2 regions of the Kitasatospora sp. NPDC101183 genome follow, and region 1 is predicted to be linked to the other one. Evidence: predicted binding sites of a transcription regulator. Region 1 holds the regulator's gene; the other holds the start of a gene.
What was found. The regulator HspR, encoded in region 1, represses chaperone genes until heat shock. The targets are predictions, from matches to a motif close to TTGAGNNNNNNNNNCTCAA.

Region 1 (7,281 bases):
CCGGACATTACCGGTCGACAACCGTTCTCCAGAAGGTTCCCAAGCTATGGCGGCAGTCACGCGAGTGACCTCCCGCCACGGCGGAGCCGCCCGGGGAACCCTTTCTCGACATAAGGGCTCAGTAAAGTTGAGCGGCTACCACTCACTCCTGTTGACGCCGCCCGTCGAGTCGTGCATCCTTGAGCCCGTAAAGCTCAACTCTTCCGTGGAGGTATTTACGATGGCACGCGCGGTCGGCATCGACCTCGGCACGACGAACTCGGTCGTCAGCGTTCTGGAGGGTGGCGAGCCCACCGTCATCACGAACGCCGAGGGCGCGCGGACCACGCCGTCCGTCGTCGCCTTCGCCAAGAACGGCGAGGTTCTGGTCGGCGAGGTGGCCAAGCGCCAGGCGGTCACCAACGTCGACCGGACCATCCGGTCGGTCAAGCGCCACATGGGCACCGGGTGGAAGATCAACCTGGACGGCAAGGACTTCAACCCCCAGCAGATCAGCGCCTTCATCCTGCAGAAGCTGAAGCGGGACGCGGAGGCGTACCTGGGCGAGACGGTCACCGACGCCGTCATCACCGTCCCGGCGTACTTCTCGGACTCCGAGCGCCAGGCCACCAAGGAGGCCGGTGAGATCGCGGGCCTCAACGTCCTGCGCATCGTCAACGAGCCGACCGCGGCCGCCCTGGCCTACGGCCTCGACAAGGACGACCAGACCATCCTGGTCTTCGACCTCGGCGGCGGCACCTTCGACGTCTCCCTCCTGGAGATCGGCGACGGGGTCGTCGAGGTGAAGGCCACCAACGGTGACAACCACCTCGGTGGCGACGACTGGGACCAGAAGGTCGTCGACCACCTGGTCAAGGTCTTCCAGTCCGGCCACGGCGTCGACCTGTCCAAGGACAAGATGGCCCTGCAGCGTCTGCGCGAGGCCGCCGAGAAGGCCAAGATCGAGCTGTCCTCGTCCTCCGAGACCTCGATCAACCTGCCCTACATCACGGCCTCCGCCGAGGGCCCGCTGCACCTGGACGAGAAGCTCACCCGCGCCCAGTTCCAGCAGCTGACCGCGGACCTGCTGGAGCGCTGCAAGATCCCGTTCCACAACGTCATCAAGGACGCCGGCATCTCGCTCTCCGAGATCGACCACGTCGTCCTCGTCGGCGGCTCGACCCGCATGCCGGCCGTCGCGGAGCTCGTCAAGGAGCTGACCGGCGGCAAGGACGCCAACAAGGGCGTCAACCCGGACGAGGTCGTCGCCATCGGCGCCTCGCTCCAGGCCGGTGTCCTCAAGGGCGAGGTCAAGGACGTCCTGCTGCTCGACGTCACCCCGCTGTCCCTCGGCATCGAGACCAAGGGCGGCATCATGACCAAGCTGATCGAGCGCAACACCACGATCCCGACCAAGCGCTCCGAGATCTTCACCACGGCCGAGGACAACCAGCCGTCCGTGCAGATCCAGGTCTACCAGGGCGAGCGCGACATCGCCGCGTACAACAAGAAGCTCGGGATGTTCGAGCTGACCGGCCTGCCGCCGGCGCCGCGCGGCCTGCCGCAGATCGAGGTCACCTTCGACATCGACGCCAACGGCATCATGCACGTCGGTGCCAAGGACCTCGGCACCGGCAAGGAGCAGAAGATGACCGTCACCGGCGGCTCCTCGCTGCCGAAGGACGAGGTCGACCGCATGCGCCGCGAGGCCGAGCAGTACGCCGAGGACGACCACAAGCGCCGCGAGGCCGTCGAGACGCGCAACTCCGCCGAGCAGCTCGTCTACTCGACCGAGAAGTTCATCGCCGACAACACCGAGAAGCTCCCGGCCGACGTCAAGACCGAGGTCGAGACCGCCATCGGCGAGCTCAAGGAAGCCCTCAAGGGCGAGGACATCGCGAAGATCCGCGAGGCGTCCGAGAAGGTCTCCACCACCGCGCAGAAGCTCGGCCAGGCGCTCTACGCCAATGCCGAGGCCCCCGCCGGTGCCGCCGCGGCCGGTGCCGAGGGCGCGGCCAAGGAGGACGACGTCGTCGACGCCGAGATCGTGGACGACGAGAAGCCCAAGGGCGGTGCGTCGGCATGACGGACAAGCCGCAGGGCGGCAAGCCCGGCGACGACTCCGCCGCCGAGGAGGCCGTGATCAAGGCCGCCGAGGAGGCCGCCGCCGGCGCCGGCTCGGAGGCCGAGGGCGACGAACTGGCCACCGCCAAGCGTGAGGCCGGGGAGCGCACCGCCGACCTCCAGCGCCTCCAGGCCGAGTACCAGAACTACCGCAAGCGGGTCGAGCGCGACCGGCTGACCGTCCGCGAGATCGCGGTCTCCAACATCCTGGAGTCCCTGATCCCCGTCCTGGACGACATCGGCCGCGCCCGCGAGCACGGCGAGGTGACGGGCGGCTTCAAGTCCGTCGCCGAGTCCCTGGAGACGGTCGTCGCCAAGCTGGGCCTGCAGCAGTTCGGCAAGGAGGGCGAGCCCTTCGACCCGACGATGCACGAGGCGCTCATGCACAGCTACTCCTCGGACGTCACCGAGGACACCTGCGTGCAGGTCCTCCAGCCGGGCTACCGCATCGGCGAGCGGATCATCCGCCCCGCCATGGTCGCCGTCGCGGAGCCCCAGCCGGGCGCCCAGGCGCCCGGCCCGGACGCCGAGTCGAAGTCCGCGGACGCGGACAAGACCGACGGCGGCTCGGACAGCTGACAACCGGTGACAGCTGACAACCTGTGCGCTGCGGAGTCGTACGCCTGCCAATCGGCCGGCCGGCTCCGCAGCGCGCTGTCAACTGGCCCCAGGGGCCGCGCTGTTGACAGCACTGTGACGATGGAACTCGGGAGGTGGCGCAAGCCGTGAGCGGCAAGGACTACGTGGAGAAGGACTACTACAAGGTCCTCGGCGTGCCCAAGGACGCCACCGCCACCGAGATCAAGAAGACCTACCGCAGGCTCGCCCGCGAGTTCCACCCCGACGCCAACAAGGGTGACGCGAAGGCCGAGGAGCGGTTCAAGGACATCTCCGAGGCGTACGACGTCCTCTCCGACGAGAAGCGCCGCAAGGAGTACGACGAGGCCCGCAGCCTCTTCGCCAACGGCGGCTTCCGCTCCGGCGGCGGCCCGGGCACCGGCAACTACAGCTTCGACTTCGGCGACCTGTTCAGCGGCACCCAGGGCGGCGGCAGCGGCGGCGGCAGCGGCGGGATCGGCGACGTCTTCGGCGGCCTGTTCAACCGCACCGGCGGCCGGCAGGCCCAGCCCCGGCGCGGCGCGGACGTCGAGACCGAGGTGACGCTCTCCTTCGAGGAGGCCGTCGACGGCGCGACCGTCCCCCTGCGGATGACCAGCCAGGCCCCCTGCCGCACCTGCAACGGCACCGGGGCCAAGGCCGGCACCACTCCGCGGGTCTGCCCCACCTGCGTCGGCGCCGGCACCGTCAGCCGCGGCCAGGGCGCCTTCGCGCTCTCGGAGCCCTGCAAGGACTGCCGCGGCCGGGGCATGATCGTCGACGACCCCTGCACCGACTGCCACGGCAGCGGCCGGGCCAGCTCCGCCCGCACCATGCAGGTGCGCATCCCGGCCGGCGTCCAGGCCGACCAGCGCATCCGGCTCAAGGGCAAGGGCGCCCAGGGCGAGCGGGGCGGACAGCCCGGCGACCTCTACGTCACCGTGCACGTCGACCCCCACGCCGTCTTCGGGCGCAAGGGCGACAACCTCACCGTCACCGTCCCGGTCACCTTCCCCGAGGCCACCCTCGGCGCCACCATCGAGGTGCCCACGCTCGGCGGCCCCGCCGTCAAGCTCAAGCTCCCGCCGGGCAGCGCCAACGGCCTCACCATGCGCGCCCGCGGCAAGGGCGCCACCCGCAAGGACGGCACCCGCGGCGACCTCCTCGTCACCATCGAGGTCGTGGTGCCGCAGAGCGTCAGCGGTGACGCCCTGAACGCACTGGAGCAGTACCGCGAGGCCACCGCCTCCGACGACCCGCGAGCCGCCCTCTTCCGGGCGGCGAAGGGAGCGTGACGACCAGATGTCCCCGATGACTCCTGACACCCCGATCGGCGCCGGGCTGGGCGAGGGCCTGCCCGGCGAGGGCGCGCGCCGGCGGCGCGCGCCGGCGGCGCCGCAGTACGTGCTCACGGAGGAGACTCCGGTGTACGTCATCTCCGTCGCCGCCGAGCTGTCCGGCCTGCACCCGCAGACGCTGCGTCAGTACGACCGCCTCGGCCTCGTCAGCCCCGACCGCACCGCCGGGCGCGGGCGCCGCTACTCCGCGCGCGACATCGAGCAGTTGCGCGAGGTGCAGCGGCTCTCCCAGGACGAGGGCATCAACCTGGCCGGCATCAAGCGGATCATCGAGCTGGAGAACCAGGTCGCCGCCCTCCAGGCCCGGGTCACCGAGCTCGTCGACTCCCTCGAGGGCGCGGCCACCGCCCTCCAGCAGCGCGAGGCCGCCGTCCACGCCTCCTACCGCCGCGACCTCGTCCCGTACCAGCCGCCCACGCCGCACTCCAGTGCCCTCGTCGTCTGGCGCCCCAAGCGCTGACCGAGCGCCCCCAGCCGCACGCCCCCTGGCCGCCGGCCCCCTCTTCAGGGGGGTGCCGGCGGCCGGTGTGTTGGTGAGAGAGTGCGACTTGCGGACTGCCGTTTTTCTCAGAGACAGTAAACCTCGACCTGGAACCGACAGTCTGACTTTATGATCAGGTGTTCGGAGTATCGGTCGGCCGAAGGTTTTGTCCGGTCTACGACAAGGAGACGAGGATGAGCGGGAGAGAGCAGGCTGGCACCGTACCGGACGGGCTGCACTCCCTGTCGGCGGGCGCCCGTTCCCTATACCTGGCCATCATCCAGGAAAATGGAAAGCCGATCCGGCGAAATGAATATCCGGCAGAGGGCGAGCCTTTCGAAGAACTCATCGAAATCGGGCTCCTCGTCCGCGATCCGGACGAGGCCGGAGCATATGCGGCAATCGACCCCGCCCAGCTCTCCACCCGCCTGAGCTTCGCCTGGCAACGCCAGGCCCTCGATCTGCTGGCACGCGCCGTCGGCCTGCCCGGCGACCTCGGCGACCTCGCCGAAGCCTTTCATTCACGGGGCCAGGAGGGCGGACAGATCGAGTACGTCCGCGGAAAGGCCTTGATCAACCAACGCCTGCACCAGGCCCAGGCGGACGGCCCGGTGGAAGCGCTCGCCATGCAGCCCGGCGGGCCGCGACCGCCCGAGTGGCTGTCCTCGGGCCTGGATTTCGACCTCGAACGGCTGCGCCGGGGCGCGACCATGCGCACGATCTACCACGCCAGCACGCGATACCACCAGCCCACGCGGGACTACGTCGCCCAGCTCTCCGCCGCCGGGTGGCAATACCGGACCCTGGACGAGCCCTACACGCGCCTCATCATCATCGATCGCCGGCTGGCGGTCATTCCCGTCGCCGATGACATGGCCCTGGCCGCCTTCATTCACGACCAGTCCGTCATCAAGTATCTGGCGGAGGAGGTGTTCGAGCGGAACTGGAGCAGAGCGCTCGAATTCGACGGTGCGACCACTGTCCCCCACCAGGTCGTGTCCAGGCTCCGCCAGACCATCATCGACCTACTGCTCGCGGGGACCAATCACCGGGTGATCGCGCGACGTCTCGGAATCAGCGAGCGCACGTTGGCCCGGCACCTCGCGGAAATGCGCCAGGATCACAACGTGGAATCGCTGTTCCAGCTCGGGTACGTCCTGGGCCGGGCCGCCCAGGACGCACCCGAATGATCCGCTCGCGCGGTTGAGGACCCCTCCCGCACCGGGCGGGACGAGGGCCGACCGCCCCGCTCAGTTCCAGTGCGTGTCATCGAGAACGACCTCGGCCGCCCGCACGCTGTCGACGTGCCGGGCATCCTCCGCCACCGCCCCGACCGCGAGAAGTACGGCGACTCCCGCGACGAGCGGAAACATGACCTTTCGGATGTACTGACGCAGACGAGACATTTCTTCCGCCCGTTCTCTCGGACCTGGCACCGCACAAATGGCGGATGTTGGAACAACAGCCCACATGGTGCACCACAACCGCGACCCATGTCATCCCTCTGCCAGGCGTACAGATGACACCCCCCAAAGCTGGACTCCACCACGCGGTCAGGTGGACGATCAGGTCGATCTCGAGAATCCGCAGAGTCCACCACTGTTGCCGATGAACAGTCAATGGTTAGTTCAAACGGCAACACTCAGCTTTCTCCCGTCCGAGCAGCAGAGCTTTCCACCACTCAATGTCTTCGCCGACGCCAGTTCCCTTCGGTCGGCCTTCCCCCGGAGTCGACATGACCGAGCCCTACCTGCGTCACCACGACAGCCAGGCCCCCGAGGGCCGTCGTGCACGCGTGTTCCTGGCCGCGCCGCTGATGCGGCTGACCGGGCCCGCCGACAGTGTCGTGACGCTCGCCAGCCGGACGCGGCTGACGACGCTTCGCACCACCCTGCTCCGCAGCGGTGCCGCCGTGTACAGCGCGCACCACAGTGATGCCTGGACCGTCGCCGGCCGCGCGCCGGAGCCCCGGGTCCCGTCCGACTTCCGGGCGCTGCAGTCCGCGGACCTCGTGTTCGCGTACGTCGGCGCTCCGCTGTCGGCCGGGGTGAGCCTGGAGCTGGGGTGGGCGTCGGCGCTGCGGAAGCCGATCGTCCTCCTCGTCGACGAGGCCATCACCCACAACCCGCTGATCGCCACCATCGAGCAGGTCGCCCCCGTCCTGCCGCTCGTCTTCGACGACACCTGGTCGCAGGAGGCGCTCAACCACACCGTCGAGACCGCCCTGGACTGGGCCGGCATGGCGCTCTCGCTGCGCGAGGGCTTCTGGACCGCGCCCGGCGAGCAGTTCGCCGTCCCCCGGCAGCAGCAGGGCTACTGGCCGACCGGCGCCGCGACCGGCTGAGCGGAGTTCACCTCCCGGACTCCCCCGTGGTCCGGGCTCCCCGCATCTGCCAGCCGAGTTGGAACAGCGTCTCCGCGTCGTACAGCTCACGCAGCCGGGCGATATGAGCGGCCACCGTCCGTTCGCTCAGGCCCAGGCGCGAGGCGATCGCCCGCTGCGTGAGCCCCTGCGCCAGGAGGCGGCCCACCTGGTCGTGCACCGCCGGGACGGCGGACCCGGCGGCGAGGGCCTCCCAGTCGACGATCTGCGCCTGCTGCCACTGCTGCTCGAACACGCCGACCAGGTAGGCGACCAGGGCCGGGTCCTCCACCACCGCGGCCGCCGCGTTGTCCGCGGAGGCCGGGACGAGGGCGACGGCCCGGTCGAAGATCAGCGTCCTGGTGAACGGTCCCTCCAGC
Region 2 (7,281 bases), on a different contig from region 1:
GTCGATCACCACGGTGAGCGTGAAGCAGAACCCGCCGACGATCAGGAACTTCACCAGCCGCCGGTGCCGGACGAGGAAGGGGCGCAACGGCTGCGGCACCCTCGCCAGGGCTCGCTGCGTGGGGGACGGCACCCGAGCAGTGTCACACGCCCGGGTGCCGTCCGCCCTCCAACGCCGCTGGTCAGGCGGCTCAGGCGGCTCAGGCGGCGGCCACGAGCACCGCCGCCGGCTCCAGCGCCAGCTCCAGCACCTCCCGCACGTCCGCCACGGGGTGGACGGTGAGCCGCTCCAGCACCTCGGCCGGGACGTCGTCCAGGTCGGCCTCGTTGCGCTTGGGGATGATCACCGTGGTGACCCCGGCCCGGTCGGCGGCGAGCAGCTTCTGCTTGACCCCGCCGATGGGCAGCACCCGCCCGGTCAGCGACACCTCGCCCGTCATCGCCACGTCCGTGCGCACCTTGCGCCCGGAGAGCAGCGACGCGAGCGCCGTGGTCATGGTGATGCCGGCGCTGGGCCCGTCCTTGGGGACGGCCCCGGCGGGGACGTGCAGGTGGACGCCCCGGTCGCGCAGGGAGGTGACGGGCAGTTCCAGCTCGGCGCCGCGCGAGCGCAGGTAGGAGAGGGCGATGTGCGCGGACTCCTTCATGACGTCGCCCAACTGCCCGGTGAGGGTGAGCCCGGTGCCGCCGGTCTCGGCGTCGGCGAGCGAGGCCTCGATGTAGAGGACGTCGCCCCCGGCGCCGGTGACGGCGAGCCCGGTGGCCACGCCGGGGACGGCCGTGCGCCGCTCGGCGGGCTCCTGGGCGGCCTCGGGCACGTGGTGCGGCCGGCCGATGAGGGCGCGCAGGTCCTCCGGGCCGACGGCGGCGGGCAGCTCGCGCTCGCCGAGTTCCGTCTGCGCGGCGATCTTGCGCAGCACCCGGGCGATGGAGCGCTCCAGGGTGCGCACGCCCGCCTCCCGGGTGTACTCCCCGGCGAGCCTGCGCAGCGCCTCCTCGTCGACGCTGACCTGGCCGTCGCCGAGGCCGGCCTTCTCCAGCTGGCGCGGGAGCAGGTGGTCGCGGGCGATGACGACCTTCTCGTCCTCGGTGTAGCCGTCGAGCCGGACGAGCTCCATGCGGTCGAGCAGCGGCTCGGGGATGGACTCCAGCACGTTGGCGGTGGCGAGGAAGACGACGTCGGAGAGGTCGAGCTCGACCTCCAGGTAGTGGTCGCGGAAGGTGTGGTTCTGCGCCGGGTCGAGCACTTCGAGCAGGGCGGCGGCCGGGTCGCCCCGGTAGTCGGAGCCGACCTTGTCGATCTCGTCGAGCAGGACGACGGGGTTCATCGAGCCCGCCTCCTTGATCGCCCGCACGAGCCGCCCGGGCAGCGCGCCGACGTAGGTGCGCCGGTGGCCGCGGATCTCGGCCTCGTCCCGGACGCCGCCGAGGGCGACGCGGACGAACGTGCGGCCCATGGCGCGGGCCACGGACTCGCCGAGCGAGGTCTTGCCGACGCCGGGCGGGCCGACGAGGGCGAGGACGGCTCCGCCGCGACGGCCGCCGATCAGCCCGAGCCCCTGGTCGGCGCGGCGCTTGCGCACGGCCAGGTACTCGACGATGCGCTCCTTCACGTCCGTCAACCCGGCGTGGTCGGCGTCCAGCACGGCGCGGGCGCCGGCGATGTCGTACGCGTCCTCGGTGCGCTCGTTCCAGGGCAGTTCGAGGACGGTGTCGAGCCAGGTGCGGATCCAGGAGCCTTCGGGCGACTGGTCGGACGAGCGCTCCAGCTTGTCGACCTCCTTGAGCGCGGCCTCCCGGACCTTCTCGGGCAGGTCGGCGGCCTCGACGCGGGCGCGGTAGTCGCCCTCCTCGTCGGCCGGGTCCCCGTTGAGTTCGGCGAGTTCCTTGCGGACGGCCTCCAGCTGGCGGCGGAGCAGGAACTCCTTCTGCTGCTTGGCGACGCCCTCCTCGACGTCCTTGCGGATGGTGTCGTTGACCTCCTCCTCGGCGAGGTGGTCGCGCAGGAGGGTGAGCGCGTACTCCAGCCGGGCGACCTGGTCGGCCTCCAGCAGCACCTTGAGCTTCTGCTCGGCGGTGACGAAGGGCGCGTAGCCGATGTTGTCGGCGAGTTCGCCGACGCCCTCGATCTGGGCGACCCGGTCGACGATCTGCCAGGCGCCGCGCCCGCGCAGCCACTGGGTGGACAGCGCCTTGTACTCCTTGACCAGCTCGGCGGCCCGGCCGGCGACGGGGGTGCCGACGGAGGACTCCTCGAACGGCGTGGTCTCCACCCACAGGGCGGCGCCGGGCCCGGTGGTGCCGACGCCGATGCGCACCCGGCGCACGGCGCGCACCAGGGCGGCCGGCTCCCCGTCGGCGAGGCGGCCGACCTGCTCGACGGTGGCGAGGGTGCCGGCGGCCGCGTACGAGCCGTCGACCCGGGGGACGAGCAGGACCTGGGGCTTGCCGGGGCCGGCGGCCGCGGCGCGGGCGGCCTCGACGGCGGCGCGCACCTCGGTGTCCTTGAGGTCGAGCGGGACGACCATGCCCGGGAGCACGACCTCGTCGTCGAGGGGCAGCACGGGCAGGGTGAGCGGTGTGGACGTCGATGCCATGATCTCTCCCCGGTCAGTGAACTTGAGTCGACCTGACTAAGGCTTGACGGCCCCCGGATGTTCCCACCGCCTTGTTCGCTGTGAGCGAACACCTGAACCGACTGAACCGGCCCCTGACGACCGTTCGGTTGGGCCTGTCAAAAACGGAGCCCGGCAGGCTCAGCGCGCCGCCGACAACCCTCCGCGCGCCCGCGCGCCGTGGACGGCGCGCGCCGCCGCCCGGCGCGGACCCGCGGTCGGGCCCCGCCGGCCCCGCCGCAGCCACCGCCACAGCGCCACCCCGGCGAGCAGCGCCGCCGGGTGCCCGACCGCGGTGACCAGGTCCCGGTCCTGCGCGATCTGCTGGGCGATCATCACGGAGGCCCCGCCGAGCGCCAGCAGCCGCTCCCGCACGGGCATCAGCCCGGCCACCGCGCCCAGGCAGGCGAGCACGCCGTAGCTGACCCCGATGTCCAGCCGGTCCATCGCGTCGGTGCCCATCCGCCCGGTGGCGACGGCGCCCATCACCACGCCCTGGGAGAGCAGCGTGGCCCCGACGTGCCCGACCGCGAACACGGCCGCCGCCCTCGCCGGGCCGACCCGGCGCTCCAGCGGTGCGAGGGTGAGGGCGAACCCCCACAGGTAGGGCACCCACACCTCCCCCGCGACCCAGAAGCCGCTCAGCACCAGAGCGCGCACAGGATGGTGCAGGAGGTTGTGCCCGTCCGAACTGGACGCCTCCTGGAGGCGCTGCACGAGTTCCGGGTCGGCGAGATTCGCGAAGGTGGTCGTGGTGGCGACGACGGCGAGGTATCCGAGCGTGAACGGATTGCGCCGGGGCGTCGGCACGCGTTCCAGCAACCAGTCGAGGACGTTGGTGCGCAGCCCGTACCGGAACATTCCGTAGGGCACTCCCGTCGTCGCCGGGCCGTACTCCCCGGTATCCCGCCGCAGTCCCGCCATGACGCCTCCGCTCCACGTCCGCAGCCACCGCTTTTGCCCGCCCCGCGCCCAACGTACCGGCGGACGCCGGGGATTCCACCCGGCGGGAGCGTCGTCACGGCGACGTTACGTCGAGGTTCTGAGAGGCACCTGAGAATGGCCCGTGAAGACTGTCCCGGAGTCAGTGAGTCCGATTACCGGAAATTGGTCTGGACCTAGTTCCGGAGAACCCCCCGGCATCCGCTCTGACCGGCGACTTGGCTTCGACTCCATCGCATACGCACCGTTACGCGCCGGAAATTCCCCGGGTAAGGTATCGGCCCGTGCCCACCCCTTCGGTGGGCCTACGGGCGGCCCGGAAGGCCGGCCCACGGGCCGGAAACGTCCGGTCCACCTGCCGGGAAGCATGCGCTGTCCGTACGCTGCGAAGTGCGCGGGAGCAGCGGGCGGCCGACCACCGCCCGCCTCGTTCCCGATCGCGCGACGGGGCGGCGGGACCCGGCACAGTCCACGACGGAACAAGACTACGAGCGGAGCCCGCCATCCCCACAGGTGGCCGGCCCGCAGCCCTGGGGGCGGTGGCGTGACCGTGACAGAGATTCAGCAGGACAACCACAACACCGGCGGCACGGTGAACAGCCAGCGCAGAGTGCTGGTGGTGGAGGACGAGCCCACGATCGCGGAGTCGATCGCGGCCCGGCTGGGCGCGGAGGGCTTCAAGGTCGCCGTGGCCCACGACGGCCCCGGCGCCGTCGACGGCTTCCACACCTGGCAGCCGGACCTGGTCGTCCTCGACATCATGCTGCCCGGCTTCGACGGCCTGGAGGTGTGCCGCCGCATCCAGGCCCAGCGGCCGGTGCCGGTACTGATGCTGACGGCCCGCGACGACGAGACGGACCTCCTGGTCGGCCTCGGCGTCGGCGCCGACGACTACATGACCAAGCCGTTCTCGATGCGCGAACTCGCGGCCCGGGTCAACGTCCTGCTGCGCCGCGTCGAGCGCGCCCAGCAGGCGGCCCGCACGCCCGCGCTCGGCAGCCTGCGCTTCGGCGAGCTGGAGATCGACCACGTGCAGCGCCGGGTCCGCCTCGCCTCCGGCGACGTCCACCTGACGCCCACCGAGTTCGACCTGCTCGCCTGCCTGGCCGCCCAGCCGCGCGCCGTGCTCACCCGCGAGCAACTGCTGGCCGAGGTCTGGGACTGGACGGACGCCTCCGGCACCCGCACGGTCGACAGCCACGTCAAGGCGCTGCGCCGCAAGATCGGCGCCAGCTGGATCCGCACCGTGCACGGCGTCGGCTACGCACTGGAGGCCCCGCTGTCCTGACGGCGCGCCTCGGGCGACGGGCCTCCGGGGGGCCCGTGTCCCGAACCACCGCCCACCTGGACGCACGCGGGGACCGCTCGGGGGACCGATGACCTTTCCACAGCAACGCGACGGGGACGCCGAGGGCGCGCGCCCGCAGACGCTGGCGTCCCGCGCCGCCCGCCGGGTCTGGGCCGACATCCGGCCGCTGGACCCGGTCCGCTCGATCAAGGGCAAGCTCGCCCTGCTGGTGATCGTCTCCGTCTTCCTGGCCACCGGGATGGTGGTCGTCGCGATACGGTCCGAGACCCAGATCCGGATCATCATGGTCTTCTCCATGATCGCCTCGCTGCTGTTCATGCAGTTCCTCGCGCACGGGCTGACCTCCCCACTGCGCGAGATGAAGGACGCGGCCCGCGCCATGGCCTCCGGCGACTACAGCCGCCGGGTCGAGGTGAGCTCCCGCGACGAGATCGGCGAGCTGGCCGTCACCTTCAACGCGATGGCCGCCGACCTCCAGGCCGCCGACCAGCACCGGCGCGAGCTGGTCGCCAACGTCTCCCACGAGCTGCGCACGCCCATCGCCGCGCTGCGCGCCGTCCTGGAGAACGTGGTGGACGGCGTCGTCCAGCCGAACCCGGCGACCCTGGGGGCGGCACTGGAGCAGACCGAGCGGCTCGGCCGGCTGGTCACCCACCTGCTGGACCTCTCCAAGATCGACGACGGCGTGGTCGACCTGGACGCCCGCCCCTTCGAGGTGCGCGAGTTCCTGGACGGCGTGCTGCGCGGCGTCACCGTGGACGGCGCGACGGCCGGCGGGGCCTTCTCCCGGCGCGGCGACGTCCGCCTCGCCCTGGAGGTCAGCCCGAGCGGCCTGACGGGCGTGGCGGACCCGGAGCGCCTCCACCAGGTGGTCGCCAACCTGGTCGACAACGCCTGCAAGCACTCCCCGCCCGGCGGCACCGTCACCGTGCGCGCCCGCCCGGACGGCGAGGAGGGCGGCCTGCTGCTGGAGGTCGAGGACGAGGGCCCCGGCATCCCGCCCGCCGACCGCAACCGGGTCTTCGAGCGGTTCAGCCGCAGCGGCACCGCGACGGCCGCCGGCCCGGGCGCGGACGGCGGCACCGGGCTGGGCCTGGCGATCGCCCGCTGGGCGGTGGACCTGCACGGCGGGCGGATCGCCGTCGCCGAGTCCCCGCGCGGCTGCCGGATCGAGGTCCGGCTTCCGGGACAGCGCCAAGCGTGACCGGTTCATCACACGGGTTATTTGTCACAGAACCGACACAGTGATCCAGGAAGATCACCTACGGTTCAATGCAGAGATATGTCCGGATTCGCCATAGTTTGACCACTGACCGGCATCGGTCAGTTCCCCTCAGATACGGCTTCCTAACGCACTTTTTCAGCCAAAGTGCAGGTCAGGACTGTGATCTGGGCGACGCCTGGGGCCCGGGGACTGCGCGATCACTGGTCAGGGGCGTAGCCTTAATCCCCGCTGTCCAAACATCCCAAAAGGAAGCGGAAGAGGGCGGTTGCCGCCGTGTCGCCACAGTCCCAAGAAACCCCCAACAGCTCGGCAAGCTCCACTGGCTTCGGCCCCAATGAGTGGCTCGTCGACGAGATCTACCAGCAGTACCTCCAGGACCCGAACTCGGTCGACCGAGCCTGGTGGGACTTTTTCGCCGACTACAAGCCCGGTACCGAGGTGACCCCAGTGACCCAGGCCGCGACCCCGGTCGGCACCACGCCGACCCCCGCCGCCGCCCCCGCGCCCGCCGCTGCTGCTCCGGCCGCACCCGCCCCCGCCGCGCCGGCCGCCCCGGCTCCGGCGCCGGCCCCGGCCGCACCGCTCGCCGCAGCCCCCGCCGCGCCCCCGGCCCCCAAGGCCGCCGCCGCTCCGGCCGCTCCCGCCGCCGCCCAGGACGGCCCCGAGCTCGTCCCGCTGCGCGGCCCGGCGAAGGCCGTCGCGACGAACATGGACGCCTCGCTGGAGGTGCCGACCGCGACCTCGGTCCGCGCCGTCCCGGCGAAGCTGTTGATCGACAACCGCATCGTCATCAACAACCACCTGCAGCGCGCCCGCGGCGGCAAGGTCTCCTTCACCCACCTGATCGGTTACGCCCTGGTCCAGGCCATCAAGGCCTCCCCGGGCATGAACCACAGCTACAAGGTGGAGAACGGCAAGGCCTTCCTGGTCAAGCCGGAGCACGTCAACCTCGGCCTGGCCATCGACCTGGTCAAGCCGAACGGCGACCGCCAGCTGGTCGTCGCGGCCATCAAGAAGGCCGAGACGCTCGACTTCTTCGGCTTCTGGCAGGCCTACGAGGACATCGTCCGCCGGGCCCGTGCCAACAAGCTGACCATGGACGACTTCACCGGCGTCACGGTCTCGCTGACCAACCCCGGCGGCATCGGCACCGTGCACTCCGTGCCGCGCCTGATGCAGAACCAGGGCACC

Region 2: lon (endopeptidase La) is a predicted target of HspR. The motif match lies at 2,619-2,637, and genes of this name have one in related genera.

What each region holds. Positions count from the first base shown of each region.
Region 1 is NZ_JBIWOW010000008.1:150,374-157,654, reverse strand. It holds gene dnaK (molecular chaperone DnaK) at 221-2,065, shown strand; gene grpE (nucleotide exchange factor GrpE) at 2,062-2,682, shown strand; gene dnaJ (molecular chaperone DnaJ) at 2,829-3,995, shown strand; gene ACIRRS_RS13235 (heat shock protein transcriptional repressor HspR) at 4,012-4,518, shown strand; gene ACIRRS_RS13230 (helix-turn-helix domain-containing protein) at 4,734-5,729, shown strand; gene ACIRRS_RS13225 (hypothetical protein) at 5,790-5,912, opposite strand; gene ACIRRS_RS13220 (hypothetical protein) at 6,275-6,883, shown strand; gene ACIRRS_RS13215 (LuxR C-terminal-related transcriptional regulator) at 6,891-7,281, opposite strand, start outside.
Region 2 is NZ_JBIWOW010000028.1:13,524-20,804, reverse strand. It holds gene ACIRRS_RS31020 (GtrA family protein) at 1-132, opposite strand, end outside; gene lon (endopeptidase La) at 200-2,596, opposite strand; gene ACIRRS_RS31010 (rhomboid-like protein) at 2,756-3,538, opposite strand; gene ACIRRS_RS31005 (response regulator transcription factor) at 4,107-4,844, shown strand; gene ACIRRS_RS31000 (sensor histidine kinase) at 4,933-6,069, shown strand; gene ACIRRS_RS30995 (multifunctional oxoglutarate decarboxylase/oxoglutarate dehydrogenase thiamine pyrophosphate-binding subunit/dihydrolipoyllysine-residue succinyltransferase subunit) at 6,364-7,281, shown strand, end outside.